2 linked regions of the Euzebya rosea genome follow. The protein of the gene in region 1 interacts with the protein of each later gene in a pairwise test. Links are inferred from orthologs where the notes say so. Each region holds a gene or a part of one and is shown in the gene's direction. Other genes may lie near its edges. The genes, in order: CUC05_RS10585 and CUC05_RS13435.

Region 1 (15,400 bases):
GAGATCGCCCGCCGACGCTTCGACGGCAGCCTGGCCGGCACCATCACCCTGACCGCGGGCCTGGGCGGCATGGGCGGCGCCCAGCCGCTGGCCGTCACCATGAACGACGGCGTCGCCCTGTGCATCGAGGTCGTCCGCTGGCGTGCCGAACGCCGCGTGGAGCACCGCTACCTCGACGTCATCGCCGAGGACATCGACGACGCCATCGCCAGGTGCATCGAAGCACGCGACGCCAGGCAGCCGCTCAGCGTCGGGCTGATCGGCAACGCCGCCGAGCTGGTCCCGCAGCTGCTCGAGCGCGGCTTCCCCGCCGACATCGTGACCGACCAGACCTCGGCCCACGACCCCCTCAGCTACGTGCCCGTCGACGTCAGCCCCGAGGCCGCCGCGAAGATGGCGGCCGAGCAGCCCGAGGAGATGACCCGCCGCGCCCGCGAGGCCATGGCCGCCCACTGCCGGGCGATGGTCGGCTTCCAGGACGCCGGCGCCGAGGTCTTCGACTACGGCAACAGCCTGCGCGCAGAGGCCAGGCTCGGCGGGTTCGACCGGGCCTTCGACTACCCCGGCTTCGTGCCCGCCTACGTCCGGCCGCTGTTCTGCGAGGGCAAGGGCCCGTTCCGCTGGGTGGCCCTGTCCGGCGACCCCGCCGACATCGCCGTCACCGACCAGGCCGTCCTCGACACCTTCCCCGACGACGAGCCCCTCCACCGCTGGATCAAGAAGGCCTCCGAGCAGGTGGCCTTCCAGGGCCTGCCCGCGAGGATCTGCTGGCTGGGCTACGGCGAGCGGGCCAAGCTCGGCAAGGTGTTCAACGACCTCGTCCGCGACGGCAAGGTGTCGGCGCCCATCGTCATCGGCCGTGACCACCTCGACTCGGGCTCCGTCGCCTCGCCCTACCGCGAGACCGAGGGCATGATCGACGGGTCCGACGCGATCGCCGACTGGCCGCTGCTCAACGCCCTGTCGACCACCGCCTCCGGCGCCACCTGGGTCAGCATCCACCACGGCGGCGGGGTCGGCATCGGCCGGTCCATCCACGCCGGCATGGTCTGCCTGGCCGACGGCACGGAGCTTGCCGAGCAGAAGCTGGAGCGGGTGCTGACCACCGACCCCGGCCTGGGAGTCATGCGCCACGCCGACGCCGGCTACGACATCGCCAAGGACGTCGCCCGCGAGCGCGGCGTGAAGATCCCCCTGCTGGAGGGCTGAGCCATGACCGCACGTACCGACGCCATCGAGATCGACGCCGAGACGATCGAGGCCTACCAGCGCGACGGCGTGGTCGTCGTCCGCGGGGCCTTCTCGCCAGAGGACGTCGAGCTGGCCCGCCGGGCCGTCGACGCCAACCTCGCCGACCTCTCGCCCAGGGCCAAGCGGGCTTCTGCCGACGACGACGGCGCGTTCATCGAGGACTTCTGCAACTGGCAGCGGATCCCCGAGATCGAACGGTTCGTCCGCGAGTCCCCGGCCGCCCGGATCGCCGCCCAGCTGATGGGCAGCCGGACGGTGCGGCTGTACCACGACCACATGCTGACCAAGGAGCCCGGCACCCGTCAGCGCACCCCGTGGCACCAGGACCAGCCCTACTACAACGTCGAGGGCACTCAGAACACCTCGATGTGGTTCCCCGTCGACCCCGTGGACCGCGAGTCGACGCTCGAGTTCGTGGCCGGCTCGCACTCCGGTGAGTGGTACATGCCCCGCACGTTCCAGGACGCGCAGGCCAAGTGGTTCCCCGAGGGGACGCTGTCGGACCTGCCAGACATCGAGGGCGACCCCGACCGCTGGCCCGTCGTCGGCTGGGCGCTCGAGCCCGGCGATGCGGTCTTCTTCAACATGCTCACGCTGCACGCGGCCGGCGGGTCGACCCGTCGTCGTCGGGTCATCTCCATCCGGATGCTGGGCGACGACATGGTGCACGCGCCGCGGCAGTGGACGACGTCCCCGCCGTTCGACGGGCTGGCAGACGAGCTGCCCGCCGGGGCGCCGATGGACCACCCGCTGTTCCCGGTCCTGTGGCCCGTGGGCGAGGCGGATGCCGTGGACGCATCGGGAGCCGCGGGCTGATGGCGGTTCGTCCGCTGGTCCACGTCGGCGATCCGGTCCTGCGCACGCCGACCACCCCGATCGCCGTGGAGGACCTGGGCTCGGCGGCGGTGCAGGGGCTGATCGACGACCTGATCGACACCATGCACGACGCCGGTGGGGCGGGGATCGCCGCCACCCAGATCGGTGCGTCGCTGCGGGTGGCGATCGCCGAGGTCGGTCCGCACACCCGGGAGCGGTACCCCTACAAGCCGCTGATCCCGCTGACGGTGCTGGTCAACCCGACCCTCGAACCCATCGAGGAGGAGGGGACCGAGCCGATCATCGAGGGCTGCCTGTCGGTGCCGGCCATCCGCGGCGAGCTGCCCCGGTGGACGGCGGTGCGGGTCCGCTGGCTGGACCGCGCCGGCGGCGAGCACGACGAGGTGGTCCGCGGGGTGACCGCCGGCACGTTCCAGCACGAGGTCGACCACCTGGACGGCATGGTCTTCCTCGACCGGGTCGCCGACCCGCGGACGTTCACGACGTGGGAGAACTACGACCGGTTCCACCGCGAGGCCTTCGAGGCACGCATCAGCGAGTACGTGGCACGGGTCGGCTCGTGACCGTCGACTGGTACGCCTGTGACCAAGCGCTGGTCGGGGCACCGTCCCACGGCGTCGTCGCCGACCGGGTGGTGCTGGGTGTCGCCGACGGGCGCCTGGCCACCGTCGAGGTCGACAGCGCGCGGTTCGACGAGGTGGCGGCGGCGGGGACCCACCTGCGGGGGCTGACCCTGCCGGGGTTGGTCAACGCCCACTCCCACGCCTTCCACCGGGCGCTGCGCGGTCGCACCCACGGGGTGGCGGGGGCCGGCGAGCCGGGATCGTTCTGGACGTGGCGCGAGGTCATGTACGGGGTCGCTGGCCGGCTGGATCCCGACCGCTACCACGCGCTGGCCCGAGGGGTGTTCGGCGAGATGGCGCTGGCCGGCATCACCGCCGTCGGCGAGTTCCACTACCTGCACCACGACGTCGACGGCCGCCCGTACGCCGACGCCAACGTGATGGGGGAGGCGATGCTGGCGGCCGCCGCCGAGGCCGGCATCCGCATCACCCTGCTGGACACCCTCTACCTGACCGCCGGCGTCGGCGACACGGTGGCGGCGCCGGGCCTTTCGTCGGTGCAGCAACGCTTCTCCGACGGGTCGGTGGAATCGTGGCTGTCCCGCCTAGCCGACCTCGCTGGGCGTGTCGGGGGAGCAGAGGGAGCTGTTGGAGCGGGGGCCCGCGTCGGGGCGGCGCTGCACTCGGTCCGTGCGGTACCGGCGTCGGTCCTTGGCGACGCCGTCGCAGGGGTGGCCGAGGTGCTGGGCGACGTGTCCGTCCTGCATGCCCATGTGTCGGAGCAGCCGGCGGAGGTGTCGGCCTGTGTCGAGGCGCTCGGGGTGTCGCCCGTGGTCCTGCTGGACCGGGCCGGAGCGCTGGCCCAGCGTTTTACCGCCGTGCACGGGGTGTGGCTGGACGAGGGCGACATCGGCCTGCTCGGCTCGACCGGTTCGACGGTGTGCGCCTGCCCCACGACCGAGCGGGACCTGGCCGACGGCGTCGTCCCGGCGGTGGCGTTGCGGGACGCCGGCGCGGACCTGGCGCTCGGGTCGGACCAGCACGTCGTGATCGACCTGCTGGAGGAGGCCCGGGCCGTCGAGGCCGACCTCCGGCTGGTCGCCCAGCAACGTGGCCTGCTGTCCCCGGCGTCGCTCGTCGCGGCGGCCACGGCCGGTGGGGCCCGGTCACTGGGGTGGGCCGACGCCGGTCGGATCGAGGAGGGGGCGCTGGCCGACCTGTGCGTCGTCGGCCTCGACTCGGTGCGCCTCGCAGGGGTGTCGGACCTGCTGGCCGGGGTCGTGCACGCCGGGACCGCGGCGGACGTCACCCACACCATCGTCGGCGGCCGCGTCGTTGTGGCCGGCGGGCAACACCTCGGCATGGACGTGGCCGAGGCCCTGCGATCCTCCATCTCCTCCCTTGCATCGGAGCGTCGACCGTGACCACCACTGCATTCACCGACATCGGCTGGCTGACCACCCACGACCCCGCCCACGACCTGCCCGTCGGCGTCGACGCCTCCACGTCGGGCGCGGGCCGGCACGGCGAGGAGGTCGGCCGCGGACTCGCCGACGCGTGGCTGGTCGTCGAGGGCGGGCGTGTCGCGGCCGTCGGGACCGGGGCGGCTCCGTCGGCGGACCAGCGGGTGTCGGTGGGTGGCCGGTCGGTCCTGCCGGGCTTCGTGGACAGCCACACCCACATGGTCTTCGCCGGGGACCGGTCGGCGGAGTTCACCGCACGCATGGCCGGTCAGCCCTACGCGGCAGGCGGCATCGCCACGACGATCGGGGCGACGAGGTCGGCGACGGACGAGGCGCTGCGGGCGGCCCTGTCGTCGCGGGTGGCCGAGGCCCGGGCGGCTGGTATCACCACGTTGGAGGTCAAGTCGGGCTACGCGGCGACGCCGGAGGGCGAGGCCCGCCTGCTGCGGCTGGCCCGCGAGGTCACGCCGCACACCACGTACCTGGGCGCCCATGTCGTGCCTCCGGAGCACGCCGACGACCCGGCGGGCTACGTGTCGCTGGTGACCGGAGAGATGCTGGAGGCGTGCGCGCCGCTGGCCGGGTCGGTGGACGTGTTCTGCGAGGAGGGGGCCTTCGACGCCGACCAGTCGCGGGAGGTGCTGCTCGCCGGGATGGCGGCGGGGCTTGCCGGCCGGGTGCACGCCAACCAGCTGGGGGAGGGGCCGGGGGTGCGGCTGGCCGTCGAGCTCGGCTGCGCGTCGGCCGACCACTGCACGTACCTGTCGGGTGAGGATGTCGAGGCGTTGGCGGGCTCCTCGACGGTGGCGACGTTGCTGCCGGCGACGGACTTCTCCACCCGGCAGTCCTATCCGGACGGACGCCGCCTGGTCGACGCCGGAGCCACCGTCGCGCTGGCCACCAACTGCAACCCGGGCTCGAGCTACACCACGTCGATGTCGTTCGTCATCGCGCTGGCCGTGCGGGACTGCCGCCTGACCCTGCCCGAGGCGGTCTGGTCCGCCACGGCCGGCGGCGCCCGGTCGTTGCGGGTGGACGACGTCGGCCACCTGCGGGTTGGGGCGAGGGCGGACATGGTCGTCCTGGACGCCCCGTCCCCCGACCACCTGGCCTACCGCCCCGGCGTCCCCCTCGTCGCCGCGACGGTCCTGGCCGGCGACATCGTGGCCGGCTCCCTCGGCTGACCCGGCTCCCTCGGCTGACCGGCCCGCCAGTCGGCGAGATCGGGGCCTGCGTCGTCCATGCGCGATGACCGGCACGATCCGGGCCGTCGGGTCGGCTCGGCCGTCCCGGTGGGTGGCGGCGCGATCGGGGCCTGACCCACGTATGGGTGGGTAGCGGCACGATCCTGGAAGAGGGGGAGGGGGTTGGACACAGGAAACGGCCCGGGCGGGGATGCCCGGGCCGTCCTCAGGACGAGACCTAGCGGATGTAGAAGGTCCGCAGGGTGTCGGCGAACTGCGGGTCGGCGAAGTTCGGCCAGTTGTCCTTGTCGAAGCCGGGAGCCTTCTCGAGCTGCTCCTTGCTGGCGTCGAGGATGAACGCGTGGTGCTCGGGGTCCACGGTGAGGGCCTCGAAGGGCACGGCGAACAGCTTGTCGCCCATACCGAGGAAGCCGCCGTAGGACACCACGGCGTAGGATACCGATCCGTCGGCGAGGTCGATCATCAGGTCCTTGACCTTGCCGAGGTCCTCGCCCTGGCGGTTGCGGATGTCGTTGCCATCGATGCTGGTGGCGCTCAGTACGGCTGGGGTGGTGTTCATGTGTTCCTCCGATGTGTCGGTGGGCGTTCGTGCGTCACCCATTGACCTCCCCGATAGGAGGTCTGCGAAACGAGCGCGCACCCTTTCACCGGGACACAGGTGACAGTCGCCGAGTCGGCCCGCGATGATGTGGTCGTGGACGATCCCGACGAGGGGCTGGACGCCGATGGCCTGGTGGTCACCGGGGCGAGGCTCGACCGCCGGACTCCCCGGACCTGACAACCTCCGGCCCAAGGGTGGATGTCACACCCTCGGGGTTGAATACGGGTATGACGGATCAGGTGGTGGAGGAGCGGGTGGAGGCGTTGGGCTGGTTGCAGCCCGATGACATCCACACCCCCGGTCCGCACCCGGCCGGACCGGACGCCACCCCGGTGGTTCGCCACGACGTGTCGACGGTCGGCAGGCTGGTGGCGCTGCTGGGCGAGGCCGACCGGATCATCGCGGAGGTCATCGGGCTGATCCGCCACCACCGCCACCACGCCCGCGACCGACAGGACACCGGCGGGCTTCGGCTGGACCGGTTCCTCGCCCTGGCCACCGGACGAACCGGCACCGATATCGGTCGGCTGATGCGCGCCGAACGCACCCTCACCCGGATGCCCGCCGTCGACGCGGCGTTCGCCGACGGCCGGCTGTCGTGGTCACAGGTCCACCAGATCGTCGGGGCCACCCGTGACCTGACCGCCGCCCAGACCACCGAGCTCGACGACGACCTCGCCGGCCCGCTGGCCACCACCGACCCCACCGCAGACCCCGACGCCATCGTGCGGACCGCCCGCGACTGGGCCACCCAGATCCTCCACTCAGTCGACGCCGAACGGTTCGACCCGGCCGACCGGGCGTTCCTCCGCGTCGAACCCGATCTCTTCGGTGGTGCCGCGTTCTCCGGCTACGACCGCATCGAGGCGGTCATGACCATCCTGGAGGCCGCCGAGGCCGCCGCCGACCGCCCCAGCCCACCGGGTGAGGTTCGCACCGACGCCGACGGCCAGGAGGTGCCCGCCGAGCTGCTGCCCGCCACCGCCCGACAGGCCCAGCTCGCCGAAGGCCTCCGACGCATCGCCGCAAGCTACCTCGCCGGCGCCACCCCCGGCACCACGACCGACACCACGACCGGCACCGACGCACTGCCGCCCCGGCCGGCGCGGCCATCGGTCAGCGTCGTCATCGACACCACCGACCCCCACGGGCCCATCGGGCGGCTGCTCGCTCGCTGGCACGGCGGCCCCATCCCCCTCACTCGGCTGACCACCGAACGGATGCTGTGCGACCCGGCCCTGTCCACCGTCATCGTCGACGACGGCAGGCCCGTGGCGATCAGCGACCACACCGGCCCCATCACCGCCCGCCACTACCGGACCCTGCGCGCCGTCGACCGGGGCTGCCGCATGCCCGGCTGCCACGCCCCGGCCCAGCACACCGACGCCCACCACATCATCCCCCGCGAACAGGGCGGCCCCACCAGCACCGACAACATGCTGCTGCTGTGCAGGTCCTGCCACACCACCCTCCACGACCACCACATCGGCCTGGAGATGCACCGACATACCAGGGCCGTCACCATCACCCTCCACGACGGCCGCACCTTCACCTCCACACCCACCTGATCGGGCCGCCACAGCCCGCCGGTCGCCCGCGTCCGGCAACCACCCGGGTCCGGAATGCTCATGGGACCACGGCGGTTCGTAAAGTACGAATCCAAACAAACGTGGAGTGGTGCTCGATGGACGTCGATGTCGTGGTGATCGGTGCTGGACAGGCTGGGCTGTCGGCTGCGTACTTCCTGTCCCAGCGGGGCTTCCGTCCCCACACCGACTTCGTTGTCCTCGATGGCAACGACGGGCCCGGCGGGGCATGGCGGCATCGGTGGCCGTCGCTGACCCTCGGCGGGGCCCACGGCATCCACCCGCTGCCCGGCCTCGGCCTGGACCCTGCGCCGACCGACTCGACCCGACCCTCCAGCGCGGTCGTGGCGGAGTACTTCTCCAGCTACGAGGACACCTTCGACCTCCCGATCATCCGGCCGGCCGCGGTGCACGCGGTCCGCGAGGCCGGGGACGGGCGCCTGCTGGTGGACAGCGACGAGGGAACCTGGCGCACCCGGACGCTGGTCAACGCCACCGGCACCTGGACCCGGCCGTTCTGGCCGCGGTATCCCGGCATGGCCGACTTCACGGGCCGCCAGCTGCACACGGCCGACTACCGGTCCGCCGAGGACTTCGCCGGACAGCACGTGGTCGTCGTCGGTGGGGGCCACTCGGCGGTGCAACACCTGCTCGAGATCGCCCGGGTCACCAGCACGACATGGGTCACTCGCCGCCCGCCGGCCTGGCGGTCAGGCCCCTTCGACCAGCAGGCCGGCCGAGACGCCGTGCAGCGTGTTGCGGACCGGGTCGCGGTCGGGGAACGGCCCGAGTCGGTGGTCAGCGTCACCGGTCTGGCAATGACGCCGTCCGTCGAGGCGGCACGCGCCAGCGGCGTGCTGGAGCGGCTGCCGATGTTCGACCGCGTGACCGCCGATGGGGTGGCGTGGGATGACGGCCGGACCGTCAGGGCCGACGTCATCCTGTGGGCCACCGGATTCCGCCACGCCCTCGATCACCTTGCCCCCATGCAGCTGCGGAACGCGCGGGGCGGCATCACGATGGACGGCACCATGGTGGCTGACGATCCGCGGATCCACCTGCTGGGCTACGGTCCGTCCGCCAGCACGATCGGCGCCACCCGCGCCGCCCGCACGGCGGTCCGGGACCTGCGCGAGTACCTCGGGCGGCCAGCCGCCCTCAGCTGAGCAGCAGCGTGTCCAGTCCACGGACCACCCCGATGACGCCGTCCACGCGACGGACGGCCAGAAGCGTGCCGGCGACATACGGTGCGGCGGAGCCGCCGGCGTCGTGACGGATGCTCAGCCGTTCGTCGGGCAGGGCGAAGACCACCTCCGTCGACACGGTGAAGCTTGGCAGCCGCAGCGAGTGCACCTGCGTACCGGCCACCGATGCGCCCCTCGCCTCCACCATCCCTCCGGTCCTCTCGACGGGCCGTGCGAGCTCGGCCGCCCTGACCGCCCCCAGCCGTTCGGCAAGCTCACGGGCGGTCCCGCTCGGCGAATCGGCCTTGGTCGCCGAGGCGTAGTCGATGACCTCGCGATGCGGCAGGTACGGAGCCACCAGCAGCGCTGCGGCCTGCATCATCGCCGCGGTCAGCGAGAAGTTGCCCGCGGCGATCACCCCGACCCCAGCCTCCCGTGCCATCCCGTCGGTGACCTCGAACTCCTCGCCGGTCAGCCCCGAGGTCCCCACGACCACGCCGACACCGGCTTCGACCGCGGTCCGGATGTTGTCGGCCACGACCTCGTGGGAGGTGTAGTCGACCAGCACGTCGACGTCGAGGGCGAGCGCCTCCTCCACCGACGCCACTGTCGGCACGCCCATCTCCTCCCCGCCCCAGGCCACTCCAAGGTCCCGGCCGGCCGCCGACCGGCTGGTCCCGGCGACCAGCACCATGTCGTCGGCGGCGACCACCCCCTCCGCAACCGCTCGGCCCGTCCACCCGGTCGCCCCTGCCACACACACCCGCAACGTCATGGCCGTGTTGTAGCGCCCGCGCCCGGGTCCGCGCCCGCCCCCGCTCCCGTTACCGACGACCAGTCGTGGTCCGGACCGACGTATCCCTCCCGAGGCGAGAGGAACTCCAGCCGATTGCCGAACGGGTCGTCGACGTAGAACCGCCGGAACCACGGGAACGCCTCGTCCCAGCGCGGCTCGATCCCGCGGTCCGACAGGTGAGCGGCCAGGCCGTCCAGGTCACCGACCAGGATCCCCGGGTGCGCTTTCCGTGCCGGGACGAAGGGGTCCTCGACCCCCATGTGGATCTCGACGCGTTCGGCCCTGACCCACAGGCCGCCCCGCGCGGACAGCACGGGCGGCTTGGCGACTTCCACCATCCCGAGCAGGTCGACCCAGAACGCCCGGGCCACGTCCTCCGCCCCCACCGGCATCGCCAGCTGCGTGTGGTGCAGGCCGAACCTCCACGGCGACGTCGCTCCCGGCGTGTCGTAGGCCTCCATGACGCTCCCCTCGCTTCTGACAGAACCCTTTCGGTCCGTCCGTACGGCAATCCTCGCACCGCCGTCGCGGTTCACCCCGACATCCGATTCGTCGCCCTGGACCGCACGAGAGGAACACCCGTCATGATCGTCTTCGGCTGGAGGACACGGTTCGCAATCCTGTGGGAAGGCATGTTCGCCTGCCCCTACGAACGCCAGCACCGCCTGGCCCGCCTCCGTGAGGCCCGCCGCTGGTTCACCCTCTTCTGGATCCCCGTCATCCCGCTCGCACGCCTCGGCCGCGCGGTGGAGTGCAGCGGCTGTGGCCTGTCGTTCAAGGAGCAGGTCCTGGCACCCGCCGCGCCGGCGCAGACCCTGCAGCTGGCCCCCACCGCTCCCATCGCACCGGCACCGAACGTGTATCCGCCCGTCCCCACCCCCGGCATACCCGTCTCCTGACGGCCAGCCCGTACCATCCCTCGGGTGAACGGCGGACCGGCCCGGATGGTGGGCACACTCCTCGCCGCTGCGGTCCTGGCCACGGCGTGCGGTGGCGGCAGCGATCCCGCCGACACGTCAGCGGCTGACACTGCAGCTGACACGGCAGCCGAGTCGGGCGCTGGCACGGCGAGCGACAGCCCGTTCGTCCTCACCGACCAGACCAACGAGCTGTACGAGGGCTTCATCGACTGCGAGCCGCTGCCCGACGGGATCGACGAGACCCCACCCGCTGACATGGTGCTGCCCGACGGCATGGTCATCACCGAGCTGTCGGAGGTCGGTCCGCTGGTCAGCGCCACCGGCTTCATCGACGCCACCCCGATCGACCTCCGCGACGCGTTCGTGCAACGTGACGACGTCGAGGTCGTGCACCTCGAGGACGAGGGGTTCGAGGCCGAGATCCTGATCGACGGCGGCAGCTCGCGCACCTACATCAAGGCGTCGATCCGATGCCGGACGGGCAGCGTGGTGCAGGTCCTGCTCGGCCCCGACGACGAGGCCCAGGCCCTGCCGGTCCCCGGCCAGGCCGCCGGCGGCACGGCCCCCGACGCGCCGGTCGCTCCCGCCGACTGATCCCGGCGAGCGTCGCCCGTCGAGCACCCTCGCCCCTTCGTATCCTCCACCGATGCGCATCGCAGCCGCCCAGGCCCGCCCCGCGTGGGGAGACTCCGCCCGCACGACCACCATCGTCACCGACTGGATCCAGCGGGCGGCCACCACCGACGTCGACCTGGTGGCGTTCGGCGAGACGTTCCTGTCCGGCTACCCGTTCTGGGTCAGCCCCGACCGACGGTGGCCGCTTCGACGACCCCGACCAGGCGGCCGCCTACGCCTACTACCTGGACGCGGCCGTCGAGCTCGACGGGCCCGAGGTCGACGCCATCGCAGAGTGCGTGGCCGACACGGGCGTGTTCACCTACCTGGGCATCACCGAACGTGGCGGCGGGTCCGGGCGCGGCACCGTCTGGTGCACCCTGCTTGCCATCTCCCCGCATGCCGGTGTCGTCAGCGCCCACCGCAAGCTGCGTCCCACGTTCGAGGAACGGCTGGTCTGGGGCGCCGGCGACGGCCACGGCCTGCGGGTCCACGACACGGGCCACGGCATCCGGGTGGGCGGGCTGAACTGCTGGGAGAACTGGATGCCGCAGGCCCGCCATGCGCTGTACGCCTCGGGGGAGGACCTGCACGTCTCGGTGTGGCCCGGCGGCGACCACAACACCCACGACATCCCGCGGTTCATCGCCAAGGAGGGGAGGGTCGTGTCACTGGCCGCGTCGGCGGTGCTCGACCTCGACGACGTCCCCGAGGACTTCCCGCTGCTCGACCGGCTGGAGCCCGACGACGTCGCCTTCAACGGGGGCAGCGCCATCGCTGGTCCCGACGGTCGCTGGCTGGCCGAGCCGCTCGTCGGCCGCGAGGGTTTCGTCGTGGCCGACATCGACCCCGCGACCATCCGTGCGGCGCGACACACCTTCGACGCCACCGGCCACTACAGCCGGCCCGACGTGTTCTCCGTCACCGTCGACCGTCGCCGGCAGACGGCAGCAACGTTCCTCGACGACCCTCGCCGCTGACGCGCCCTCGCCGCTGACGCGCCCTCGCCGCTGACGCGCCCTCGCCGCTGACGCGCCCTCGCCGCTGACGCGCCCTCGCCGCTGACGCGCCCTCGCCGCTGACGCGCCCTCGCCGCTGACGCGCCCTCGCCGCTGACGCGCCCTCGCCGCTGACGCGCCCTCGCCGCTGACGCGCCCTCGCCGCTGACGCGCCCTCGCCGCTGACGCGCCCTCGCCGCTGACGCGCCCTCGCCGCTGACGCGCCCTCGCCGCTGACGCGCCCTCGCCGCTGACGCGCCCTCGTCGCTGACGCGCCCTCGTCGCTGACGCGCCCTCGTCGCTGACGCGCCCTCGTCGCTGACGCGCCCTCGCCGCTGACGCGCCCTCGCCGCTGACGCGCCCTCGCCGCTGAGGCACGCCCGCCGTTGAGACCGAGGGGCGGAGACCCGAGAACGGCGAACGGGCCGACCGTCGCCGGCCGGCCCGTGTGATCGCGGGGAGGAGAGCCCGCGCTCACTCCGCCGGGGTGAACCCCAGCTCGTCCAGGTGGGCCTGCAGCAGCGCCTCGTGGCGTGCCGCGCCCAGGACGTCGCGAGCCTCGTGGCCGATGTGCTCCGACGCCGGCAGCATCGCGCCGAGCAGCGGGGACTGGCCGCCCTCGGCCGGCGTGAAGTGGTGGCAGGTCGTCGCGCACAGGTCGAAGTCGGCGACGGCGATCATGCCCTTGCCGCGGTCGGTGACGTTGTTCGACGCCGTGCCGTCGATGCAGGCCGCGCTGTCGCACCCATCGGAGAACGCCGCGACCGGGGTGCCGTCCGGCGTCACGACGACGTCGATGAAGTCCACGAGGTACAGGCAGCGCGAGTTGCAGGAGGTGCCGCGCTGGATCGGGTCGTCGCCGGTGGTGTTGACGATGTCGAACGTGGGGGTCTGACCGGGGATCGCCGTGTCGGTGACCGCGATGTAGGCGCCCCAGGAGACGTCCCTGGCGGCGACGTTGGTCTGGTAGCCATTCGGCAGGTCACGGGTGCCGGCGAAGGCGATGGCGACGCGACCGGCGTCACCGGCGACCAGCGCGGGCAGCTCGGCGTGGACGCCGGTGGAGGTGACGCGGACCGGCTCGCTGAACGTCTCGGCCCGGTCGGTGGAGGAGGCGTACCAGAGGTGGTTGGACGTGTCGATCCAGGTGACGTGCAGCACACCGTCGGCGTCCAGGTCGATCGCCGGGTCGGAGAACGGGATGTCCATGTCGGTGATCTCGCGCTCGGTCCAGGTCAGGCCCGAGTCGGAGGAGACGTAGATGCTCGCCTGGTTGCCACCGTTGGGGGAGGGCAAGTAGATCGTGCCGTCCGGGCCGGCGGCGAGGTGGCCGGTCTGCGTGCCGGCGCCGGTCAGCGACGGGTTGGGGTACGCCGGGTACCCCGCACCCCAGGTCAGGCCGCCGTCGAGGGACCGCGCGCACATCTCGGCGTAGACGGAGTTGACGCACTGGATCAGCACGTTGGGGTAGTCGCCCAGCATCACGGTGCCGGGGGTGGGCGGTGCGGCCACCATCGTCTGGTGGTCCCAGGCGCCCGAGGGGCCACAGCCGACCGGCGGGGTCGTCCAGGTCTCGCCGCCGTCGTCGGAGAAGCTCAGGATCGAGCAGAGCAGGATCGGGCTCATGTGGAAGCTGAAGATCCGGCCGGTCGAGGGATCGACGTAGGCGTACGGGTCGTTGGTCTCCGGCGGGTTGGAGTACCCGGCGATCGTCGGCTGCACGTCGGTCCAGCTGGACGTGAACGCCGCGTCCAGCGACTCGGCCTTCGCCACACCGGCGCGCCACCCGACGGCCACACCACGACCGGGGGTCGTCGCCATGTACAGGCCACCCTCCGGCGTCACGCCCATCGTCGGTTCGAAGTTGTTGTGACCGATCTGGGTCCAGCGGCCATCGACGTCGCAGACGCTCGACGCACCGGCCGCCGGGTCGTAGGTCTCGCAGGTCGGGTCCGCCGGGTCGGCACTGACCGACTGGGCGGCGACCAGCAGCGACAGCAGCAGGCCGAGGACGAGCAGGGCGGACACGGACGCGCGAGTGGTGTTCATCTGCCCGGGGGTTCGCCGTCGACCCCCGCGATTCCTCCTCCGATCGCCCGATTGCGTCGGTGTTGCAGGGACGCTGCACGGCCGAACCGGGACGAGGGGAAGGAGATGCGCCTGCCTACGGTCCTGCCAGAACGGGTCGCGATCCACAGGACCGCCCACACCCGCCAGCCACCCGCCAGCCACCCGCCAGCCCCTCAGCCACAGGAGAACGCCATGGCCACCGTCGCCCCCGCCTTCGAGACCGCTCCGTCCACCATCGTCCCCCGCCGCGTCACCTCCACGATCTGGTTGGCGGTCGGCGTCGCCGTCCTCGGCACCGCCGGCACCATCGCCGGCCCGCCGTTCATCACCGACCCGGGCGTGTTCGCCGATGGCCCGGAGGCCGTCTTCGCCGAGCTGACCGGCGGGCACATCCCCTCCCAGGTCGGCGCAGCACTGCTGTACGCGACGGCGGTGTGCCTGCTCCTGCTCCGCCCACGCCTCGTGGAGATGCTGCGCCGGGCTGCACCCGCCGCCGAGGAGCTGGTCGACCGGATCGGCACCACCCTGGACGTGGCCGTGGCCACCGTCACGATCGGGGCGGTGTTCAAGTCCATCCTGACCAGCGGCCTGCCCGGCGCGGTCGACGCCGACTTCTACACCCAGGTCGACGTGGCCGTCCTCTTCACCGTCTCCGGGCAGCTGCAGTACGGCGTGTTCGTCCCGCTCGTCGCCACGATGGCGCTGACCGCGGTCCTGGTGTTCCGCCACGGAGGGCTGCCCCGCTGGGTCGGTGCCCTCTCGGCCCTCCTCGCCTTCGCGGTCTGTGCCGTGACCATGGCGCTCAACCTGCCGTGGTCGGCCGGGCTGGTCACCCCCGTCTGGATGATCGCGATGGCTTTCACCGCATGGCGTGGCGGCCGTCAGGAGCTCGTCGTCCCCGACGCCCGCTGACCGAGTCCGACCGCGAGGCCCGACCCCCGGGTCAGCCAGTCCCCAGCAGGAGCTGCGCGGCGGCCAGGCCCGACAGCGCCGCACCCTCGACCTTCGGTCCCCCGAACGCGTCGCCAGCCACCACGAGGCCGCCGGCCGAGCCCATGTTCGCGCCCTCGACGATGCGGACGGCTCGGTCGGCGTGCGGCGTGGTCGGGGTTGCGTAGCGCCACCGCTTCAGCTGGCTGGCCACGACCGCACCGGCCAGCCACGGTCGGACCATCGCGCGCAGCTCCTCCTCCACGGCGACATCGTCGTCGCCCCAGCGCTCGGCGCTGGCCGGACCGGTCAGGTGGAGGGTGATCGTCGGCCGCCGTGACACCCCCTTGCTGACGTTGTCGGCCAGGTGGTTGGCCGGCC
Region 2 (15,320 bases), on another replicon or contig:
CGCTCGATCCGCAACGGCACCGCCCCGGACGTCATCGAGATCGACGCGGCCAGCAACAACAAGGTCGAGGACGTCCGTGACCTCGTCGACCGGGTGGCCTTCACCCCCGCCATCGCGCGGCAGAAGGTCTACATCGTCGACGAGTGCCACATGCTCACCACGCAGGCATGGAACGCGTTCCTCAAGACCATCGAGGAACCGCCCGGGCACGTCGTCTTCGTGTTCGCCACGACCGAACCCCACAAGGTGCTGCCGACGGTGCTGTCGCGCACCCAGCGGTTCGACTTCCGGCGCGTGCCCGCGAAGGTGCTGGCCGACCACTGCCGCCGCCTTGGGGACCTCGAGGGCTTCACGTTCGCCGACGACGCCCTGGCCGCGATCGTCCGGGCCGGCGACGGCAGCGTCCGTGACACGCTCTCGGTGCTCGACCAGGTCGTGGCCTTCACCGGCAAGGACATCACCGCCGAGGGCGTCGCCGATGTGCTCGGCTCGGTTCCGGCCACGCTCCTGGACGCGCTCGCCGGCCACCTCGCCGACAGCGACGTCGCCGGGGTCCTGCGCGTCGTGGACCGTGTGGCCGACGGCGGCACCGACCTGCGGCAGTTCGCCACCGACGCCGTCGAGCACCTGCGGTCGCTCGTCCTGCTGCGCGCCGCCCCCGACGCCGGGCTGATCGAGGCGACGCCCGACCGGGTGGCGGAGCTGAAGGCCCAGGCCGACCGCACGGGGGTGGCCGACCTGCTGCGTGCCGTCGAGCTGCTCAACGACGCCCAGCCCAGGATGCGTCGGGGCAACACCCGCCTCCCGCTGGAGATCGCCCTCGCGAAGGCCGCGTTGCCCGAAGCGGGCAGCGACGTGCAGTCCCTTGCTGCCCGGCTGGAGCGACTCGAGGCCTCGGTGGCCAACGGCGCCGGGCCGGCGGCGACCCCGGCCATGGCCGTCCCGCCGGCGGCCTCGGCCCCGGCAGCCGCGCCAGCGACGCCCGTGGCCCAGCCTGCTCCGGTTCCAGCCGAGCCGGACGCCCCCACCGCGCCGGCACGAGCAGAACACACCGCCGAGCCGGCCGAGCCCTCGCCCGCCCAACCCGAACCGGCCGCGCCCACACGCCCGCCCGAACGCGCAGCGGAGCCCACCACCGACGCAGCCGCCGCGGCGGACCCGCAGCCGCAGGCCGCCGCGGCCGACCGGGCGCGGGCCGGCGGCGCCGAGGACCTGCAGGCCATCGTCAACGCCTGGCCGGCGATCATGGACATGCTCGGGGGCACCAGCCGCCGGCTGGCCGCGATCTTCGGCGAGGGCACCCCGATCGCCATCGCCGAGGGTGCGCTGATCCTGCGGTTCGCGTTCGACTTCCACGCCCAGCAGGCCGGGGACGGCGACAGCGCCCGGACCGTTGCCGACATCGTCGAACGAGTCGTGGGCACGCGGTACCGGATACGCGCGACCGTCGGGGCCGTGGAGGAGGATCCACCGTCCCCTCACGTGAAGGTTGATGACGAGGCGTCGGCAGTCATCAACCACGAGGCAGCGGAAGCTGCCGGCGAGGTCACCGACGAGGCAGCCGCACACGACGCGGCCATCCGAACCCTGACCGCGGTCCTCGGGGCCGAGGTCACGAGCGACACCCAGGGGTAGGCCAGTAGGCTCACCCACGAACGCGAGACCCAGGAGAACACGATGGGCAACCAGCAGGCCATGATGCGCCAGGCGCAGGCCATGATGAAGAAGATGCAGAAGGCGCAGGAAGCGCTGGCGGCCGAGACCGTCACCGGATCCGCCGGCGGCGGGATGGTCGAGGCGAAGGTCAACGGGGCCGGCGAGTTCCTGTCGATCACCATCGACCCCGAAGCCGTCGACCCGGCGGACGTGGAGATGCTGCAGGACATCATCGTCGCGGCCTGCAACGACGCCGTGCGCGCCTCCAAGGAGCTGGAGGGCGAGATGATGGGCGGGATCGCTGGTGGCCTCGGGCTGCCGCCCGGCCTGATCTAGGTGTACGAAGGTCCCGTCCAGACCCTGATCGACGAGCTCGGTCGGCTGCCCGGAATCGGGCCCAAGAGCGCCCAGCGGCTGGCGTTCCACCTGCTCGGCACCGACCGGGCGGACGCCGAACGCCTCGCGCAGGCCATCACGTCCGCGGCACGCGACGTGCACTTCTGCCAGCGCTGCTTCAACGTGGCCGAGGCCGAGGAGTGCCGGATCTGTCGCGACCCCAAGCGTGACCAGTCGGTCCTGTGCGTCGTCGCCGAGCCGAAGGACGTCCAGGCGATCGAGAAGACGGGTGAGTTCCGCGGGCGCTATCACGTCCTCGGCGGCATGATCGTGCCGATCGACGGGATCACCCCGGACAAGCTCCACATCGCCGAGCTGCTGCGTCGCATGGGGACCGAGGACATCGCCGAGGTCGTCCTGGCGCTGAACCCGACCGTCGACGGCGAGACCACGGCGAGCTACCTCACCAAGCAGCTCAGGGCGCTGGAGGTCTCCATCACGCGGATCGCCAGCGGCCTGCCCGTCGGCGGCGACCTGGAGTACGCCGACCAGGTGACACTGGGACGGGCGTTCGCCGGCCGCACGGCGATGTAACGTCTCGCGCGATGAGCGATGCGCATCCGGACCACGTGGTGGTCAACCGCGATCACTGGGACACCAACGCCCACGAATGGGTGGCGTCCGGTGCGCACAACTGGGCCCTGGACACGCCGGAGTGGGGTATCTGGGGCATCGGCAACGCCGAGCTGCCGTTGCTGCCCGAGGAACTGTCGGGCCTGGACGCCATCGAGCTGGGCTGCGGGACCGCCTACGGCAGCGCGTGGATGGCCCGACGTGGGGCGCGGCGTGTCGTCGGGGTCGATGCCTCGGCCGAGCAGCTGACCACCGCCACACGCCTGGCCGACCAGCACGGCGTCGACCTCGAGCTGATCCACGGTGACGCCCAGGCCGTCCCCCTGCCCGACGGGAGCGTCGACTTCGCGCTGTCGGAGTACGGCGCCTCCATCTGGTGCGACCCCTACCGCTGGGTCCCCGAGGCGTGGCGGCTGCTCCGTCCCGGCGGACGCCTGGTGTTCCTCGGCACACATCCCCTCGCCCACGTCACCGCGCCGCTGGACGGGGCGGTCCCGATCGACACCACGCTGCACCGTGGCTGGTTCGACCTGTACCGCCTCGACTGGACCGACGCGGTCGACGACCCCGGCGGCATCGAGTTCTGCCTTCCGACCTCGGGATGGATGGCGCTGTTCCACGAGGTCGGCTTCGTCGTGGAGGACTACCGCGAGCCGCGCTGCTCGGTGACGGGCGAGGAGGTGCGGTTCGCGGTCACGCCGACCTGGGCCAACCGATGGCCCAGCGAGCAGGCCTGGTGGCTGCGCAAGGCCTAGGCGTTTGCGGGCGACGGGGGGTCGGGTACGTCACGGGGAGAACCACGTTCACCCCCTCCGCCCCTCCCAGCCCGCCCCTCCCAGCCCGAGGTGACCCCTTTGCGCACGCCATCCCCGCTGCCGTTCCCCCGCTTCTTCTCCGGCCCCCTCAGCCTCCTCCTCGTCCTCGTGCTCGGCCTGTCCTTGGTCGCCTGCAACGACGACGACACGTTGACCGAGGCGGAGGAACAAGCCGTCCTGGAGAACGACCCCATCGAGTCCTTCGGCGACGACGTGGACGAGTCGGAGAACCAGCCCGACGAGCAGTCCGGTGAGCAGCAGCCGGCGGTCGCCAACGGTGAGGGATTCGTCGCCGGCAGCTTCGCCGACGTCCCCGTGCCCCCGAGCGCCGAACCGGTCGGTGGCCCGCAGGACGTGGACGGCGTGCAGACCCAGAACTTCGTCGTCACCTCCGCGTCGCCCGAGACGATCATGTCCTTCTACGCCGAGGAGCTCCCGGCGCGCGGTTGGGTCGAACGTGACCGCCAGGAGGTCGGCGAGGCCCTGCGCAGCATGTGGGACATGGACGACGTCTCGCTGCTCGTCGTCGCCACCGACCGCGGAGACGAGCTGGAGGAGGTCGACCTGTCGCTGCAGCTGTCGACCGACCGGACCTGACCCGCACCGCTCGCCCGGGGACACGTGCACCGGGCGGCGGTCAGCGATCGGGCAGCAGGAGGGCGGCGTCGCCGAACTCGTGCCAGTCGTAGCCGACATCCAGCGCCTGCCGGTAGGCCGCGTCCAGCACCCGCGGGCCGGCAACCGCCTCGAGCAGCTGAAGGTGCGAGGCGTCCGCCTCGTGCCAGCCGCTGATGATCCCGTCCACGACACGGACCCCACGCGACGGGGTGATCACGAGGTCGGTCCAGCCACGGACGGCCCGGACGGTCCCACCGGCGTCCGCCGCCGTCTCCAGCGCCCGGGTGACGGTCGTGCCGACCGCGATGACGCGGCCGCCGCTGGCCCTCGTGTGGTTGACCAGGGCCGCGGTTCGTTCGCCAACCCGCACCTGCTCGGCCCCCGGCGCCTCCCCGGCCTCCTGTGAGCTGACGCCGGCGTGCAGCTGGAGGGGGGCCAGCACGATGCCCCGGCTGACCAGGTCGGCCACGAGCGACAACGAGAACGGCCGGGCGGCCGACGGCATCTCGGCGCTGCCGGGGTGGCGGGCGAACACGGTCTGGTAGTCCTCCAGCGGCCAGGCCGGCGCGTCGCCGTAGGTGATGGGGCGCCCGTGCTGGGCCAGGTGGGCCGTGACCCGACCGCCGGGGACGTCGACGTCCGCCGACCACAGCCGCACGCCCGCCCCCTCGGGACCCGCAGCCACGGGCGTGCCGAGGGTCAGGGTGCCGTTGCCGGCCAGCTGGACGACGTCGCCCGACGCGGCGTCGAGGATGGGTCCGCTGCCGTCGGGCCGCCGCAGCTCCACCACCCAGCCGCCGTGGTCGGTGCGGGTCGAGAAGTGCACCACCGCGTGTCGGGTGATGGGCCGACCGTCGGCGTTGCCCGACAACCGTCCCGCCAGCGCCGACGGACGGGTCGTGGACGTGTTGACGACCAGCAGGTCACCGGGCTCGAGGAACCGGCCGAGCTCGTGGAACCTCGCGTGCGTGATCGTCCCACCGTCGGCGACCAGCAGCCGGACGCCGTCCCGCGCCACCCCCCGGCGTTCGGGTGGGGCGGTCGGGATTCGTTCGGCGGGGACGTCGAAGGCCAGCCGCGGTTCCAGCGTGCTCACGCGCCCACCTCCGCGGTCGCCAGCAGCTCCTCCGCGCGGTGGCGCCCGCTCGGCGGCATGTCGTCCAGCAGCCGCAGGATGGCCGGGGGCACCGTCGATGGGTCGGGGCGATCGCTGATGTCCTCGCCGGGGAACGCCGCCTGGTGCATGTCGGTGCGCATGTCGCCGGGGTCGAACGCGTGGACACGCAGGGTCGGTTCCTCCTCTGCGAGGACCGCCGACAAGTGGTCGAGCGCAGCCTTGGAGCTGCCGTAGGGGCCCCATCCCGGCCAGTGGTCGACCGCGGCGTCGGAGCTGATGTTGATCACGGTGCCCCGTGCCCGTCGCAGCGCCGGCAGCAGCGTCGCGACGAGGGCGATCGGGGCCACGACGTTGGTCCGGTACAGCTGCTCGAGCCGTTCGGGGGCGATGTCGAGCACCGACGGCAGGGGAGAGGGGCCGAGGTCACTTGCGTTGTTGACCAGCAGGTCCAGGCGTCCGGTCTCGCCGACGACGTCGGCCAGCCGGTCGCGATGGACGGGGTCGGTGACGTCGCCGGGCACGGTCGTCACGGCGGTCCGGTCGCGGAGCCGGGCCCCTGCGACGGCCAGCGCCGTGTGCCCGCGGGCGGTGAGGACGAGGTGCCAGGGATCGGGCTGGTCGGCGAGCCGGTCGGCCAGGGCCAGACCGAGCCCCCTGGACGCGCCGGTGACGAGGGCGATGCGCATCGGGTGTGTTCCTTCGTGTCGAGTGGGTTGCAGGATGTCGACACGAACGGTAGAAGTTGAAGTCAACTTCAAGGCAAGGGCTTTCTGGAGGTTTCCTTGGGCAGGGTCGCGAAGCTGACGGTCAGCGAGGTCGCCGAGCGCAGCGGGTACGCCGCGTCGGCCCTGCGGTACTACGAACGCGAGGGGCTGATCTCCGCGCACCGGACCGACGGGGGACAGCGCCGCTACGACCGCGACGTGCTCAGGCGCCTGGCCTTCGTCGCGGCGGCGCAGCACGTCGGCCTGAGCCTGCACGAGATCCGGGAGGCCCTCGCGCTCCTGCCGTCGGAACGCACGCCGACCAAGGCCGACTGGGCTCGCATCTCGAGGAGCTGGCGCAGCCGCCTGGACGACGAGATCGCCGCCCTCGAACGACTGCGGGACGGCCTCACCGGCTGCATCGGCTGTGGCTGCCTGTCGCTGAGGTCCTGCACGATCTTCAACCCCGACGACCAGCTCGCGGACCGGGGGACGGGGGCGGTCAAGCTGCCCGAACCGCTCCACCCGCACGAGTGACGCGGACCCGGTCCGGTGGGACGAATCGGAGTTCCGGCGGAACGCGGCTAGCCTGTCGCCCATGACCGGCGCGCCCATCATCGTGCAGAAATACGGCGGAACCTCGGTGGCCGACACCGACCGCATCACCCGTGTGGCCGATCGGATCGCACGAACGAAGCGCGCCGGCAACAACGTCGTCGTCGCCGTGTCCGCCATGGGCAAGACGACCGACCAGCTGATCCGGCAGGCGGAGGAGATCTCCCCGCACCCACCCGGACGCGAGATGGACATGCTGCTGACCGCCGGTGAGCGCATCTCCATGGCGCTGCTGGCGATGGCGATCCAGGAGGAGGGGCTGAGCGCCCGGTCCTTCACCGGATCGCAGGCCGGCATCATCACCGACGACGTGCACGGCAAGGCCAAGATCCTCGACATCACGCCGGGCCGGATCACCGACGCGCTGGCCGAGGGCCACGTCGTCATCGTGGCCGGCTTCCAGGGCGTGTCCCGGACGACCAAGGACGTGACCACGCTCGGTCGTGGCGGCACCGACACCACCGCGGTGGCGCTGGCGGCCGCGCTCGGCGCGAAGGTCTGCGAGATCTACACCGACGTCGACGGCGTCTACACCGCCGACCCCCGGATCGTGCCGACGGCGCGCAAGGTCGAGCACATCTCCGCGGAGGAGATGCTGGAGCTCGCCGCCCACGGCGCCGGCGTCCTGCACACGCGGTCGGTGGAGTTCGGCCGCAACCACGGCGTGGACATCCACGTCCGCTCGAGCTTCAGCCACCACCAGGGAACGTGGGTGCACGCCCACGCGGAAGGAAACCCCATGGAAGAGGCCATCATCTCCGGCGTCGCCCACGACCGGTCGGAGGGCAAGCTGACCGTGCGCGGCGTGCCGGACAAGCCCGGCGTGGCCGCCCGGGTGTTCCAGTCGCTCGCCGACGCCAACGTGAACGTCGACATGATCGTGCAGAACGTCTCGGCGACCGGGACGACCGACATGACGTTCACCATCCCCCTGACGGACTCCAGGGTGGCGCGTGAGGCGCTGGAGCCGCTGCTGACCGAGGTCGGCGCCCAGGGCCTGGAGGTCGACGAGAAGATCGGCAAGGTGTCCCTGGTCGGGGCGGGCATGAAGACCAACCCCGGCGTCGCCGCGCGCATGTTCACCGCGCTGTCGGAAGCCGGCGTGAACATCGACATGATCTCCACCTCCACCATCCGCATCTCCGTGGTGGTCGACGAGTCCGACGTCGAGACCGCCGTGAACGCCATTCACTCCGAGTTCGGGCTGGACGGCGCCGAAGTCGTCAGCGTCGAAGGGAGCTAGGTCATGGGTCGCAGAGTCGCCATCGCTGGAGCTACGGGAGCGGTCGGTCAGGACCTCCGTCGCCTCCTGGACCGCCGGGACTTCCCGCTGGAGGACCTCGTCCTGCTGGCCTCCGAGCGGTCCGCCGGCACGGTCATCCGCTGGCGGGACCGCGAGATCACGGTCAAGAACCTTGCCGACGCCGATGCCTTCGACGGCGTCGACCTCGCGCTGTTCTCCGCCGGTGGAGGGCGGTCGCTGGAGCACGCGCCCCGCGCGGTCGAGGCCGGCGCCATCGTCGTGGACAACTCCTCGGCGTTCCGCATGGACCCCGACGTGCCGCTGGTCGTCACCGAGGTCAACGGGGACGAGCTGTCGGTGCGGCCGACCAAGGGCATCGTCGCCAACCCCAACTGCACGACCATGGCGGCGATGCTGCCGCTGAAGGCCCTGCACGATGCGTTCGGCCTGGTGTCGATGGTGGCCACGAGCTACCAGGCGGCCGGTGGGGCCGGACAGAGCGGCATCGACGAGCTGCAGGCCCAGGTGCCGGTGCTGGCCGAGCACTTCGACCTGCTGCGCACCGACGGCGCTGCCGCGGCGAAGCTGGTCGAGCCGAACGTGTTCGCCGCCCCGCTTGCCTTCAACGTCGTCCCGGTGCTGGGCACGGTGCAGGACAACGGCTACACCGACGAGGAGCTCAAGCTGCTCAACGAGTCGAGGAAGATCCTCGGCCTTCCCGACCTGGAGGTCGCGCCGACCTGCGTGCGGGTGCCGGTCGTGGCGGGCCACTCCCTGCAGATCCGTGCGACGTTCGGCCAGTCCGTCACCCGCGAGGCCGCGCTGAAGGCCCTCGACGGATTCCCGGGCCTGGTCGTCGCCGACATGCCCACGCCGCTGGAGTACGCCGGTCGGGACGAGGTCGCCGTCGGCCGCGTCCGTGCGGACCTGCACGACAGCCACTCCCTCAACTTCTGGTGTGTCGGCGACAACCTCCTGAAGGGCGCCGCCCTCAACACCGTCCAGATCGGCGAGGAGCTCGTCGCCCGCGGGCACGTGTAGCGCGGAGCGTGTGTAGCGCGGAGCGTGTGTAGCGCGGAGCGCGTCCAGGACGTAGTCCGTCCAGCGCGGAGCGCGTGCAGCGCGGAGCGCGTGTAGCGCGTCCCACGACACGGCCGGCCCGCCGACGGGACCGGCCGTTCGTGTTGTCGGGCCGAGCCCCGGCGTGTGCCTTGCCCGCCCCGGGGGTCGGGGGAAACCACACGGGGTGCGGGTTCGTGTGGAATGCACGCCCCGCGGGGGTGGGGGCCGCACACGTGGCCCGAGGGTGGGTGGCATGGCCACCTGGTGGGGGAGGGGAAGGCACACGCCCGGCCGCCGGGCCGGCCGCCGTCCGGGTCGGTTTCCGCTCGCCGCGCCGGTCCCGTCGGACCGCTTGATCAGGGGGCGAAGAGGTGTTCGCGGTCGCCGTCGCGGTCGATGGAGGCCAGCAGGTCGCCGTATCGGGTGGTGCGGATCTGCGTCAGCGCCGGGCCGCGGTACTGCGCCAGCTCGGCGGCCCTCGCCATGGCGGCCTCTCGGGGGCCGTCCTCGCCCTCGGCCACGGCGTCGACGGCGCCGGCAGCCAGCGCACCCTCGCCCCCGACCCGCTCGCCGAGCACCATCATCCGGTGCTGCGCCGGCTGGGGGATCCGCGACGACACCAGGCTGTCCATGACCGTGGTGAACGGCATCTGCAGCTCCACCTCCGGCAGCCGGAACCAGCCACGGTCGGACCGCATGATGCGCAGGTCCATGCAGAGGGCCAGCATCGCGCCGCCGGCGATGGTGTGGCCGTTCATCGCCGCGATCGTGGGGACGTCGACCCGCAGCAACCGCCCGAACAGCTGGTGCACGTCCCGGATGAAGTCGGGGAACGCCTCGCCGAGGCCGCCGATGAACGGCAGGTCGAGTCCCTGGTTGAACGTCTTGCCCTCGCCCGTGACGACCAGCGCAGTCGGGCCCTCGGACGCCGCGACGGTGGCCAGCGCGTCGTTCCACGCGGCGACGGTCGTGTCGTTGATGACCTGCGACGCCTCGTCCAGCGTCAGCAGGTGGATGCCGTCGACAACCTCGAGCTTCATGTCGTGGGGTCCTTTCGGTAGGTGGTGACGTGTCGCGTGGACAGGTCATCGAAGGGTTCGCCGGCCCAGCCGCCCGACCGCCTGACACGGGACAGGCCAGCCAGCCGCGCCATCAGGTCGACCTCGCTGGGCCAGGCGTAGCGCATGTTGAGGGGCAGCGTACGGACACCGGTGTCGTCGGGGACAACCCGCACCGACCGGACCGTCTGCGTCACCGGGTCGTGGTCGCCGTCCGCGAATCGCCATGGCTGAGGGACCGCGGCCTCCACGACCAGGCGCCCACCGTCGGCGAGCCCCCGCGCGGCGGCGCCGACACACGCCACCTGCCGGTCCTGGTCGGGCAACGCGAACAACGTGTTGAATGCGATGAGGACGAGGTCGAACGGCCCCTCGACGGGCGGGTCGACCATGTCGCCCAGCACCCCCCTGACCGCGTCGCCGCCCGCCTTGGCCGCCAGTCCGGCGAGCATGCGCGCCGAGCTGTCCACACCCGTGACATGCAGTCCCGTCGCGGCCAGCGGGATGGCGAGGCGGCCGGTGCCCACCCCCAGCTCCAGCACCCCGGCCCCGTCTGCGAGGTCCGTGCTCAGTGCCGCGACGGCGTGCTCGGCGTCGGTGTCGAGATCGGCGAAGACGGCGTCGTAGACGTCGGCCCACGCGTCGCCGAACTCCGCCGCCGGCCACACGACGGTGTCAGACCCCGAGCAGGACGGGGGCGACGTCGGTCCGCTCGCCGGGGGCCAGGTCCGGCACGACGAGCCCGACCGGCCCAGACCGCTCGCCCGGGGCAACCCGGACGACCATCGGCGAGCTCGGCCAGCGGACCTCGAACCCACCGTCCTCCCGGTCGTCCACCGTGGCCCCGAGGGCAGCCCACAGCGGCCGGACGGCGGCGGGGTCGGTGTGGGTCATCCGCAGCGCCAGCAGGTGCGGGGCGGCGGGATCGGGTGGCTGCGGTGCGGGCCTGCCGCTGCGCTCGGCGAAGTCGGCGTCGGTGCCGGAGGCCCAGGCGATCTGCACGATCATCCCGCCGACGACGGACGGGCGGACGAACGCCTCGTGCCAGTGGGGGTAGGACTCGTTGCGGTCCACGGTCTGGATGCCCTCCGCCTCGAGCTCGTCGATCGCCTGGGCCAACGACGTGCCCACCTTGATGGTGACGTGGTGGACGCGACCGGGGCCGAACCGTTCCAGGTAGCCGTCGATGAAGGACGGCTCGCCCGAGGTCCGGCCGATCAGCTCCAGCTTGGCGCCGTTGCCCAGGCGGACCTGCTCGCTGCGGAACGCGGGGGCCACACCCCCGCCGACGGGCACGGCCCCGCGGTCGAGCCAGTGGGACACGGCGGCATCCACGTCCTCCACGGCGATGGCAACGTGATCGAGTACGGCTTGGGTCAGCGGCATGTGGCGAGGGTAGGTGACCGCGGTCATGTCCTGCCAAACGGTCGGCTGGGTGCGGCCCCCACGGGTGTGGTTGGGTATGCGGTCATGAGCGATGCACACGGAGTCCCGCTGGATGTCGACGCCCTCGAGGGCTGGCTGGCCGGCCGGGCGGAGGTGACCCCTCCGCTGACCGCGACGCAGATCTCCGGTGGCCGCTCGAACCTGACCTACCGCGTGGCGGACGCCGGGGGCCGCACGTTCGTGGTCCGCCGGCCGCCGCTGGGAGACCTCCTGCCAGGCGCCCACGACATGTCACGTGAGGCCCGGGTCATGAGCGCGCTGGCCGACAGCGACGTCCCCGTCCCCGAGGTCATCGGATTCGAGGGCGACGAGTCGATCATCGGCGGCACGTTCTACGTCATGCGCCACGTCGACGGGCTGATCCTGCGGACCACCGAGGACGGGGCGTCCATCGACGAGGCGGCCCGTGCGACGGCGACCCGCTCCCTGGCCGGCACCATGGCCGCGCTGCACCGGATCGACCCCTACGAGCTGGGGCTGGTCAAGCCGGGGAAGGGCGACAGCTACCTGGCCCGCCAGCTGCACGTGTGGAAGCGGCAGATGGACGCCCAGAAGGGCCGTGAGCTGCCGGTGGCCGACGCGGTTCACGACCGGTTGACCGCGGCGATCCCCGAGCAGCGGGCCACCGCGATCGTCCACGGCGACTACCGGCTGGACAACGTCATCATCCACCCCGACGGCACCGTCGCCGCCGTGCTCGACTGGGAGCTGTGGACCGCCGGTGACCCCCTCGCCGACCTCGCCATCACGCTCGTCTACTGGGGCGACGACAGCGTGCCCGACGCGTTGATCGGCCGTCCCACCGGCCACCCCGGGTACGGCACCGGTGAGGACTTCGTCCGGGCCTACGTCGACGCCGGCGGGCTGGACGTCCCCGACGGGGTCCTGCCCTACTACATGGCGTTCGCCACCTGGCGCCTGGCTGCGATCCTCGAGGGCGTCTACCAGCGCAACCGGGCGGGTGCCTACGGCGACGCCGACGACGGCTGGCGCCTGTTCGAGGAGAAGGTGACCGACCTGTTCGACATGGCCGCGGGGTACGCCGACGAGGCCGGGATCTGACCCGTCCCACGACCGTCGGCTTCGCTAGGATCCGGCGGAATGGAGGCTGTGACGCCCTTCGACGCCGCGTTCGTCGAGCTGACGCGCGCGTGGAAGGTGCGGGACGACCTCCGCCAGCAGGGCAACACCGACGACGCCGCAATCCGCGCGGCCTGGCTGGAGCTCGACCGGGCCCGCCAGTGGATCCGAAAGGTCACTGATCCGCCCATGTGGCGCTACGAACACGCCGTGGACCCGCGATCCTGGCTGCCGCCGTCGGCCGCCGACCGGGTGGCCACCATCTCCGCCGAGGCCCACCGGTTGGACGTCGACGGCATCGCTCGTCGACTGGACGCCCTGGTCCAGCGCGACCGGGACATCCACGACCGCGAGGCCGTCAACCTCGACCCGGCCGCCAACACCATGAACCCGGTGGCCGAGGCGATGATGGCCCGGGGGCTCGGCAGCCGTCCGTCCCTCGGCTACCCCGGGGCGAAGTACGAGACCGGGCTGGAGGCCATCGAGGAGATCGAGGTCCTCGCGACCAACCTCGTGCGCGAGGTCTTCGGCGCCACCTTCGCCGAGGTGCGGGTGCCCTCCGGCGCGATCGCCAACCTCTACGCCTTCATGGCCACGGCGTCGCCGGGCGATGCGGTGATCGTCCCGCCGCCCAGCGTCGGTGGTCACGTCACCCACCACGAGGCGGGTGCGGCCGGGCTCTACGGGCTGGAGGTCCACCACGCGCCGGTCGACCCGGACACCAACAGCATCGACGTCGACGGGCTGCGGACGCTCGCCCACCGCGTCCGACCGGCGCTGATCACCATCGGCGGCAGCCTCAACCTCGCCCACCATCCCGTGGAGGGGATCCGGCGCGTTGCCGACGAGGTGGACGCCAGGGTGCTGTTCGACGCGGCCCACCTGTGCGGCCTGATCGCCGGGCGGGCCTGGCCGAACCCGCTCCTCCACGGCGCGCACCTGATGACGATGAGCACCTACAAGAGCCTCGCCGGTCCGCCGGGTGGGGTGGTCGTCACCGACGACGCGACGCTGGCCGAGCGGATCGAGGCGATCGCCCACCCCGGCCTGACCGCCAACTTCGACGCGGGCAAGACCGCAGCGCTTGCCGTCACGATGCTGGACTGGCTCGTGCACGGCCGGCAGTACGCCGCCGACATGGTCACCGCCGCCGCCGACCTGGCCCGGGGCCTGGAGGCGCAGGACCTTCCAGTCCATCGTCCGGCGGGGCAGCCGACGCAGGTCAGCCACCAGCTGGCGCTCGATGCCCGCGAGCTCGGCGGTGGGACGGCCGCGGCCCACCACCTGCGACGCGCGAACCTGCTGACCAGCGCGATCGGCCTGCCGATCCCCACGATCGAGGGGGACGCCAACGGCCTGCGGATGGGGACCCCGGAGATCGTGCGGTGGGGGATCAGCGGTGCCGCGATCCCCCAGCTCGCGGCCTTCATCGGCCAGGCCTGGCGCGACGACGACCCCAGTCGACTGGCGCCGAAGGTCGCGCGATTCCGCTCGGAGTTCCGTCGTATCCGCTACATCCGTGACCGCTAGGGCGTCCGGCTGACACCGTCGGACCACCCGCAGCCCGGCACGGACCCCGGTACACCCCGTATCGTGCGGGGCAATGAAGCTCGGCATCCTCTCCAGGTCCCCCAACGCCTACTCCACGCAGCGGCTGAAGATCGCTGCGCTCGAGCGCGGTCACGAGGCGAAGGTCCTCAACACCGTCCGCTTCGGCATCGACCTGACCGGGGGTGAACCGGACCTGCAGTTCCGCGGCCGGCACCTGTCGGACTACGACGCCATCCTCCCGAGGATCGGCGCGTCCATCACGTTCTTCGGCCTCGCGGTGGTGCGGCAGTTCGAGCAGATGGACGTCTACACGCCCAACACCGCGGCGGGTATCGCCAACTCGCGCGACAAGCTGCGCTCGATCCAGATCCTGTCGCGACACTCCATCGGCATCCCGCGGACGATGTTCGTCCGTGACCGCAAGGACGTCCCGTCGGCCATCAAGGCCGTCGGTGGCGCGCCCGTCGTCATCAAGCTGCTCGAGGGCACCCAGGGCATCGGCGTCATCCTCGCGCCCGACAACAAGGTGGCCGAAGCGGTCGTGGAGACGCTGCAGTCCACCAAGCAGAACGTGCTGATCCAGCAGTTCATCTCCGAGTCCCGCGGCAAGGACGTCCGCGCGCTGGTCGTGGGCGACCGGGTCGTGGCCGCCATGCGCCGCGTGGCGCAGGGCGACGAGTTCCGCTCCAACGTGCACCGCGGCGGCCGCACCGAGCTGGTCGACCTCGACGAGGAGTACGAGCGAGTGGCCGTCCAGGCCGCGCAGATCATGGGCCTGCGGGTCGCCGGCGTGGACATGCTGGAGTCCGACCACGGCCCGCTCGTGATGGAGGTCAACTCCTCACCCGGGCTGGAGGGCATCGAGGGGGCGACGGGCCTCGACATCGCCGGGGCGATCGTGGACTACATCGCCAGCCAGGTCGACTTCCCCGAGCTCGACGTCCGCCAGCGGCTGACGGTGTCCACCGGCTACGGGGTGGCCGAGCTGGTCGTGCGCGAGGGGTCCCCCATGGTCGGCAAGTCCATCACCGAGACCGACCTGCGCGAACGGGACATCTCGGTGCTGACGATGAACCGTGGCACCAAGGTCATCCCCAACCCGCGCGGCAACCGCGTGCTCGAGGCCGAGGACCGGCTGCTGTGCTTCGGCCGGCTCGACGAGATGCGCGACCTGGTCCCCGCTCGTCGCCGTCGACGCAGCCAGCCGAAGGTCCAGCCGCTGCCCGACGAGCCGCTGCACGAGGTCGAGGACCACTCCCGCGACGACAACGGCAACGGCGACGACTGACCCTCGTCCCGCCGTCCTCCCGTGACGGCCGCGTCAGCTCAGCCGATGCCCAGGAACCGCCACAGCTCATCCGGCCCGTAGGTCAGGCAGAGCCCGGC

The links.
Region 2: the proteins of CUC05_RS10585 (region 1) and CUC05_RS13435 interact in binary tests that used the Escherichia coli proteins (3 or more experiments, as listed by UniProt). The link is inferred for Euzebya rosea from one-to-one orthologs.

Annotation. Positions count from the first base shown.
Region 1 is NZ_PGDQ01000006.1:331,733-347,132, forward strand. The notes cover bases 864-3,858. They hold CUC05_RS10585 (peptide deformylase), read left to right. Parts: upstream 864-2,066; coding sequence 2,067-2,651; downstream 2,652-3,858. Other genes in these bases: hutU (urocanate hydratase), read left to right, coding at 864-1,209; CUC05_RS10580 (phytanoyl-CoA dioxygenase family protein), read left to right, coding at 1,213-2,067; CUC05_RS10590 (formimidoylglutamate deiminase), read left to right, coding at 2,648-3,858. In the rest of the region: more of hutU, read left to right, coding at 1-863; more of CUC05_RS10590, read left to right, coding at 3,859-4,075; hutI (imidazolonepropionase), read left to right, coding at 4,072-5,298; CUC05_RS10600 (PRC-barrel domain-containing protein), read right to left, coding at 5,537-5,878; CUC05_RS10605 (HNH endonuclease signature motif containing protein), read left to right, coding at 6,148-7,488; CUC05_RS10610 (FAD-dependent oxidoreductase), read left to right, coding at 7,605-8,672; dapB (4-hydroxy-tetrahydrodipicolinate reductase), read right to left, coding at 8,665-9,465; CUC05_RS10620 (VOC family protein), read right to left, coding at 9,462-9,947; CUC05_RS10625 (hypothetical protein), read left to right, coding at 10,071-10,385; CUC05_RS25595 (hypothetical protein), read left to right, coding at 10,410-11,000; CUC05_RS25600 (nitrilase-related carbon-nitrogen hydrolase), read left to right, coding at 11,309-12,001; CUC05_RS10640 (sialidase family protein), read right to left, coding at 12,494-14,068; CUC05_RS10645 (hypothetical protein), read left to right, coding at 14,282-15,001; CUC05_RS10650 (NAD(P)/FAD-dependent oxidoreductase), read right to left, coding at 15,033-15,400. UniProt on the Escherichia coli protein: Removes the formyl group from the N-terminal Met of newly synthesized proteins. Requires at least a dipeptide for an efficient rate of reaction. N-terminal L-methionine is a prerequisite for activity but the enzyme has broad specificity at other positions.
Region 2 is NZ_PGDQ01000009.1:35,122-50,441, forward strand. What follows is about bases 6,845-9,759. They hold CUC05_RS13435 (aspartate-semialdehyde dehydrogenase), read left to right. Parts: upstream 6,845-7,740; coding sequence 7,741-8,778; downstream 8,779-9,759. Other genes in these bases: CUC05_RS13430 (aspartate kinase), read left to right, coding at 6,845-7,737; CUC05_RS13440 (enoyl-CoA hydratase/isomerase family protein), read right to left, coding at 9,156-9,759. Outside these bases: dnaX (DNA polymerase III subunit gamma/tau), read left to right, coding at 1-1,635; CUC05_RS13395 (YbaB/EbfC family nucleoid-associated protein), read left to right, coding at 1,678-1,992; recombination mediator RecR, read left to right, coding at 1,993-2,586; CUC05_RS13405 (class I SAM-dependent methyltransferase), read left to right, coding at 2,598-3,380; CUC05_RS13410 (hypothetical protein), read left to right, coding at 3,480-4,037; CUC05_RS13415 (S-adenosylmethionine:tRNA ribosyltransferase-isomerase), read right to left, coding at 4,078-5,154; CUC05_RS13420 (SDR family NAD(P)-dependent oxidoreductase), read right to left, coding at 5,151-5,861; redox-sensitive transcriptional activator SoxR, read left to right, coding at 5,958-6,416; more of CUC05_RS13430, read left to right, coding at 6,478-6,844; more of CUC05_RS13440, read right to left, coding at 9,760-9,839; CUC05_RS13445 (class I SAM-dependent DNA methyltransferase), read right to left, coding at 9,836-10,525; CUC05_RS13450 (VOC family protein), read right to left, coding at 10,533-11,243; CUC05_RS13455 (phosphotransferase family protein), read left to right, coding at 11,328-12,365; CUC05_RS13460 (serine hydroxymethyltransferase), read left to right, coding at 12,405-13,913; CUC05_RS13465 (RimK family alpha-L-glutamate ligase), read left to right, coding at 13,987-15,222; CUC05_RS13470 (hypothetical protein), read right to left, coding at 15,261-15,320.